2 linked regions of the Acidaminococcus fermentans DSM 20731 genome follow. The protein of the gene in region 2 binds, or shares a complex with, the protein of the main gene of each other region. Links are inferred from orthologs where the notes say so. Each region holds a gene or a part of one and is shown on either strand. Other genes may lie near its edges.

The links. The genes of interacting proteins can lie anywhere in the genome.
Region 1: the proteins of metK (region 2) and groL are in contact, whole or in part, in a cryo-EM structure (PDB 8P4O), measured with the Escherichia coli proteins. The link is inferred for Acidaminococcus fermentans DSM 20731 from one-to-one orthologs.

Annotation. Positions count from the first base shown.
Region 1 is NC_013740.1:1,581,371-1,585,002, reverse strand. What follows is about bases 1-2,912. They hold groL (chaperonin GroEL), read left to right. Parts: upstream 1-596; coding sequence 597-2,228; downstream 2,229-2,912. Other genes in these bases: tpx (thiol peroxidase), read left to right, coding at 2,383-2,892; groES (co-chaperone GroES), read left to right, coding at 233-523; ACFER_RS07295 (cysteine-rich small domain-containing protein), read left to right, coding at 1-107. In the rest of the region: ACFER_RS07275 (SLC13 family permease), read left to right, coding at 3,004-3,632.
Region 2 is NC_013740.1:358,939-362,535, forward strand. Bases 721-3,597 are described here. They hold metK (methionine adenosyltransferase), read left to right. Parts: upstream 721-1,508; coding sequence 1,509-2,687; downstream 2,688-3,597. Other genes in these bases: citC ([citrate (pro-3S)-lyase] ligase), read left to right, coding at 721-1,289; priA (primosomal protein N'), read left to right, coding at 2,689-3,597. Outside these bases: ACFER_RS01615 (lactate utilization protein), read left to right, coding at 1-151; more of citC, read left to right, coding at 243-720. UniProt on the Escherichia coli protein: Catalyzes the formation of S-adenosylmethionine (AdoMet) from methionine and ATP.

The DNA.
Region 1 (3,632 bases), 1.2 Mb from region 2 along the record:
GCGCCAAGGACTGCAGCGGCTGCCTGCTGCCCCACGATCCGGACCGGTATGACCAGGTGATCCGGACCTTGCAGAAAAAAGTTTTCAGGCCTTTTGACAAAAAATAGTCAAAGGGCTTGATTTTTTTTGGAAACATGCTATTATAGATACTGTAGTTAGCACTCCAGCGAAATGAGTGCTAATAAAAATCACAAACAACCCATTGCTCATAGAATGAAAGGGGATACGTAAGATGTTAAAACCTTTGGATGATCATGTTGTAGTTGAACCCATTGTACAAGAAGAAAAAACCAGCAGCGGCATTTATCTGCCGGATACTGCCCACAAGGACAAACCCCAGACCGGCAAAGTGGTTGCCGTAGGCACCGGCCGTCTCATGGAAAACGGCACCCGGGTTCCTTCCGAAGTGAAGGCAGGGGATGTGGTGGTATTCGCCAAATACTCCGGCAGTGATGTAACCCTGGACGGGAAAGATTACATCATCCTGAGAGACAGCGATATCCTGGCGGTTGTGGAAGACTGAACGCTTTCCTCCGTCCCGTTTCTGGTAGAAGATACCAAACCGTACATTATCTGGAATTAAGGAGTCGATTAGAATGGCTAAACTGATTAAATTTGATGAAGATGCCCGCCGCGGCCTGGAACGCGGTGTCAATGCCCTGGCTGATGCCGTAAAGGTAACCCTGGGGCCCAAAGGCCGGAACGTTGTACTGGAAAAGAAATTCGGTTCTCCCACCATCACCAATGATGGGGTGACCATTGCCAAGGACATCGAACTGGAAGATCCGTTCGAAAACATGGGCGCCGCCCTGGTCCGTGAAGTAGCCACCAAGACCAACGACATCGCCGGCGATGGGACCACCACCGCTACGGTCCTGGCCCAGTCCATCGTCCATGAAGGGATGAAGAACGTGGTGGCCGGTGCCAACCCCATGGTCCTGAAGAAAGGGATCAAGAAAGCCACCGATGCCCTGGTGGACGAACTGAAGAAGAGCGCAAAGACCGTAAGCACCAAGGAAGAAAAGGCACAGGTTGCCTCCATTTCCGCCGGTGACGAAGAAATCGGCGGCCTGATCGCCGATGCCATGGAAAAAGTGGGCAACGACGGGGTCATCACCGTGGAAGAATCCAAGACCATGGAAACTTCCCTGGAAACCGTGAAAGGCATGCAGTTCGACCGTGGGTACATCTCCCCCTACATGGTAACGGATCCGGACAAGATGGAAGCCGTTATGAGCAATCCGTACGTATTCATTACGGATCGGAAGATCACTCTGATCAACGACATTATGCCCGTACTGGAAAAAGTGGTGCAACAGGGCCGTGAACTGCTGATCATCGCTGAAGACGTGGAAGGCGAAGCCCTGGCCACCCTGGTTGTGAACCGTCTGCGTGGCACCTTCAAGGCTGTAGCTGTGAAGGCTCCTGGCTTCGGTGACCGCCGGAAGGCCATGCTGCAGGATATCGCCACCCTGACCGGTGCCACCGTGATCAGTGAAGAAGTGGGCCGGAAACTGGACAGCGCTACCCTGGCTGACCTGGGTACTGCCGGTCAGGTACGGGTGACCAAGGACATGACCACCATCGTGGACGGCGGCGGCGACAAACAGGCCGTGGCTGACCGGGTGGCTTCCATCAAGGCCCAGATCCCTGAAACCACTTCCCAGTTCGACAAGGAAAAACTCCAGGAACGCCTGGCCAAACTGTCCGGCGGCGTAGCCGTAATCAAGGTTGGGGCTGCCACCGAAACCGAACTGAAAGACAAGAAACTGCGTATCGAAGATGCCCTGAACGCCACCCGTGCTGCTGTGGCGGAAGGCATTGTGGCCGGCGGCGGCACTGCCCTGCTGCAGGTACAGCCGGTACTGGATGAACTGGAAGCCAAGGCTGAAGGGGACGAAAAGACCGGTATCGATATCGTAAGACGGGCCATTGAAGCACCGGTACGGCAGATCGCCAGCAACGCCGGTCTGGAAGGGGCCGTCATCGTGGAAGCCGTGAAGAAGGCTGCCAAGGGCACCGGCTTCAACGCTGCCACCGAAGAATATGTGGACATGATCAAAGCCGGTATCGTGGATCCCTGCAAAGTGACCCGTTCTGCTCTCCAGAACGCCGCTTCCATCGCTTCCATGATCCTGACCACGGAAGCCGTAGTAGCCGACAAACCGGCTGAAAAAGGCGCTGCTCCCGCTCCTGCCATGGGCGGCGGCATGCCGGGCATGATGTAAGAAGAAGCCGTCAGGCGGTAAAAAAAGGGGTTGCTGTACGGAATGTGCAGCAACCCCTTTTTTGCACAGAAATCCTATTTACGAATCATTCTTAAAATGCTATACTATATCCATCAACAAGATTTGATCTGTACGAACAGAGGAGGAATATACTATGGAAAAACGGACTGTGAATTTTGCCGGCAACCCTGTGGCCCTGGTGGGGCCGGAAGTGAAAGTGGGCCAGCAGGCTCCGGATTTCAAACTGCTGGACAACAAACTGGGAGAAAAGACCCTGAAGGATTACGCAGGGAAGATCAAGGTGATCTCCGTGGTGCCCTCCCTGGATACCGGGGTGTGCGATGCCCAGACCCGCTGGTTCAACCAGGATGTGACCGGCCTGTCCCCTGATGTGGTGGTGCTCACCGTTTCCATGGACCTGCCCTTTGCCCAGGCCCGGTGGTGCGGTGCCGCCGGGGTGGAAAATGTGGTGACTTTGTCCGATCACCGGGACGCTGATTTCGGGAAGAACTATGGCTTCCTGATGGACGGCCTGCGGCTGGAAGCCCGGGGCGTGGTGGTTGTGGACAAAAACGACAAGGTGACCTACGTGGAATACGTCCCCGAAGTGACCCACGCCATCAACTTCGACGGCGTGCTGGCCGCGGTGAAAGGGCTGCTGTAAGGATATAAAGGGGATGCTGCCGGGGCAGCATCCGGTCAGCTGTCAACTGCCAAAGGAAAGAACCCGCCTTTTTTGGGGGCGGGTTCTTTTTTGTGAAAAAAGGAGTTTCCCATGCCATCCCTGTTCCATTTCCTCCGCTCCAACCCCGTCCTTTTCCTGGCCTCGGCTGGGGCTTTGCTGTCTTTTTGGGTGGTGCCTCCTTCCGGGGCCCTGCTGGAGGTCCTCAATGTGCCGGTGCTGGCCATCCTGTTCTGCCTGATGGCGGTGATCGGGGGCCTGCGGGAAACGGGTTTCTTCGACCGTCTCCTGGACCATCTCCTGGGCCGTCTCCAGGATACCCGGCAGCTGGGGGCGGTGCTGGTGTTCGCCTGCTTCTTCGGGAGCATGTGGGTCACCAACGACGTGGCCCTGCTCACCTTCGTCCCCTTTGCCCTGCTGTCCCTGGAAGGGCAGGGGACGGAAAAACAGGCGGCCCGGGTCATCGTGCTCCAGACCCTGGCCGCCAACCTGGGGAGCATGGTGACCCCGGTGGGGAATCCCCAGAACCTGTACCTGTACTTCCGGTATCAGATGGACCTGGGAGAATTCCTCACCCTGCTGCTGCCCTACACCCTGGCCTCCCTGGTCCTGCTGGCGCTGGGGGTGGTCTTTTGGATCCCCCGCCGCCCCCTGGAGAAAGGGGGGAGGGGAGAAGCCGGACAGAAGGGGAACCGGCGGCCGGTGAGAGAGGAACGGGTCCT
Region 2 (3,597 bases):
GTTCGACATCCAGACTCCCTGCCGGACCACCGGGTTCTGTTCCCACTGCAAAGCGCCGGAAACCCGTTGCTGTGAAATCCTCATTACCCGGTACGCCCGGCACCCGGAGCGGATCCATGTGATCCTGGTCAATGACCAATTGGGGTTCTGACAGGAGAAGAGAACGGAAGTTGGCGGACCAACCACTCCGTTCTCTTTTTTGTGATATAATGATAGGACTTTGAAACCTGAAGGAGACCAGAATGTCTGATTATTTTATTTCCCAAGTATATCCTTCCGACAAGCGGACCAATGCCCAGGTGGATGCCTTGCTGGAGCAGGAGGGGATCCGCCGGGATGCCAACCTGGATTATACCTGTGTGATGTTCGACAATGACTACCATGCCATTGCCACCGGCAGCTGTTTCGGCAACACCCTGCGCTGCATGGCCGTGGACCATCATCACCAGGGAGAAGGGCTGATGAATGAAATCGTTTCCCACCTGGTCCAATACCAGTATGAACGGGGCAACCTCCATCTTTTCCTCTATACCAAATGCAGTTCCGCCAAATTTTTCGGCGATCTGGGATTCTATGAGATCGCCCGGATCGAAGACCAGATCGTCTTTATGGAAAACCGGAAGGACGGCTTTTCCAGTTACCTGGACAATCTGGCCCGGAGCCGGGTGGAAGCGCCCAAAGTGGCAGCCATTGTCATGAACGCCAATCCCTTTACCCTGGGGCACCAGTATCTGGTGGAAAAAGCCGCGGCGGAAAATGATCTGGTCCATCTGTTCATGGTCAGCGAGGATGCCAGCCTGTTCCCCTATGCCGTGCGGAAACAGCTGATCCAGGAGGGCACCCGCCATCTGTCCAATCTCCGGTATCATGACAGCGGCCCCTACATCATCAGCCAGGCTACCTTCCCCAGCTATTTCCAGAAGGATGCGGAAGCGGTGATCGCCAGCCATGCCAATCTGGATCTGGCCATCTTTACCAAAATCGCCCATCGGCTGGGCATTACCGTCCGGTATGTGGGGGAAGAGCCCACCAGTGTGGTGACCGGCCTGTACAACCAGGTGATGCAGCGGCGGCTGCCGGAAGCCGGCATCCAGTGCATCGTGGTGCCCCGCCGGGAAGAACAGGGCCAGGTGGTCAGTGCATCCATCGTCCGGAAGGCGCTCCAGGAAGGGAACTGGGCACTGGTCCGGGAACAGGTGCCTGCCACCACCCTGGAATTCCTCCAGAGCGAGGCTGCCCGTCCCATCCTGGAACGGATCCGGAAAGAGCAGGACGTGGTCCACTATTAAGGGCCCGTCTTGCATTTCCCTACTGTATTTGTTATAATTACAAAGCTAAATCGAATACAGCTCATCAAGAGTGGCGGAGGGAATGGCCCTATGAAACCACAGCAACCATGGCCTGTGGCCAACGGTGCTAATTCCTGCAATGCGGTTTGTCGATTGTAAGATGAGAGTCCTATAAGTGCTCTCATTTTGGGAGTATTTTTTTTGTGCAAGGAGGAAACAATGAAAAAAGTATTTACGTCTGAATCCGTTACGGAAGGCCATCCTGACAAAATCGCCGATCAGATTTCTGATGCGGTGCTGGACGCTATCCTGGAACAGGACCCGGATGCCAGGGTTGCCTGCGAAACCCTGGTGGCCACCGGCCAGATCCATATTGTAGGGGAAATTTCCACCAGCTGCTATGTGGACATTGCCAAGATCGCCCGCCAGACGGTGATCGATATTGGCTATGACCGGGCCAAGTACGGCTTTGACGGTTCCACCTGCGGGGTGCTGATTTCCATCGATGAACAGTCTCCGGACATTGCCCAGGGGGTGGATGAATCGGACGAATCCAAACAGGGTGCCCAGGATGAAACGGAAAAAATCGGTGCCGGTGACCAGGGCATGATGTTCGGGTATGCCACCGATGAAACCCCGGAATACATGCCCCTGCCCATTTCCCTGGCCCACAAGCTGGCCCGCCGGCTGGCCCAGGTGCGGAAAGACGGTACCCTGCCTTATCTCCGCCCGGATGGCAAGACCCAGGTAACGGTGGAATATGAGGATGACCAGCCCGTACGGGTGGATACCATTGTGGTTTCTGCCCAGCACAGCCCGGAAATCACCATGGAACAGCTGCGGAAGGATATCCTGGAACAGGTGGTCCGTCCGGTGGTGCCTGCCAGCCTGTTGGATGACAGGACCATCTATCACATCAACCCCACCGGCCGGTTCGTCATCGGCGGGCCCCAGGGGGATTCCGGTCTTACCGGCCGGAAGATCATCGTGGACACCTACGGGGGCATGGCCCGTCACGGGGGTGGCGCCTTCTCCGGGAAGGATGCCACCAAGGTGGACCGGAGTGCCGCCTATGCAGCCCGGTATGTGGCCAAGAACGTGGTGGCTGCCGGCCTGGCCAAAAAATGCGAAATCCAGCTGGCCTATGCCATCGGGGTGGCCCGTCCTGTATCCATCAGTGTGAATACCTTTGGTACGGCGGCCATTCCGGAAGAAAAAATCGTGGAACTGATCGAAAAGAACTTCTCCCTGACCCCGGCCGGGATCATCCGGAGCCTGGACCTGCGCCGGCCCATTTATCGGCAGACGGCGGCCTATGGCCATTTCGGCAGGACCGATGTGGATCTGCCCTGGGAACGGCTGGATAAAGTGGATGTGCTGAAAAAAGCACTGGAATAAGATGGAATACGCCAAGGTTGCCATCAATCTGCCTGCCAAAAACATTTTCCGGCAGTTCACCTATCATGTGCCGGAAACCCTGGATTTCCTGGGCCAGGGCTGGCGGGTGGTGGTGCCTTTCGGCCAGCAGCTGCTGGAAGGCTTTATTGTGGAAGAGGACCGGGAACCGGATCTGTCCCGGGAACTGAAGGATATTGCGGATGTGGTGGGGACGGAACCCTGGTTCGACAGTGAGATGCTGGCCACGGCCTACTGGCTGTCCCAGTATTACCTGTGCACCCTGGCGGAAGCCCTGCGCCTGTTCATTCCAGGCCGGAAAAGCCTGGCGGCAGTGGGGAAATACGTGCCGGTGCCGGAAGCGGAAGGATTGTCCCGGCCAGAGCAGGAACTGTATGATTTCCTGACACTGAAGGGGCCGCTGCCCCGGAAGGCCATCCGCCGGATCCCCGGGGGAGAGACGGCCCTGAAGGGACTGATCGCCCGGAAGGCGGTGGTCCTTTCCTACGATGTGAAATACAAACTGCGGGAAAAAACCGAACGGACCTTCACAGCAACGCCGGAAGGACTGGCCGCACAGGAAAACGGAGAGGTCCGGGGCAAAAGCCAGCAGGCTGCCCTGGACCTTTTGCCGTATGGAAAGACCGCCAGTGCCGGAGAACTGGAAGCCCGGGGCATCACCTCCGCCGTCCTGCGGAATCTGGTCCGGAAGGGGTGGCTGCTGGAAGGCAGGCGGCGGGTCCTCCGGGACAGCTATCAGGGCCTGGAAGCCCGGAAAGAAACCCTGGAACTGACGGAGGAACAGCAGGCGGCCATCCAGGCAGTGGACGCAGCCCGGGAAAACCGGGAAGCCCGGACCTTCCTGCTCCAGGGCATCACCGGCAGCGGCAAGACGGAAGTCTATCTGCGGCTG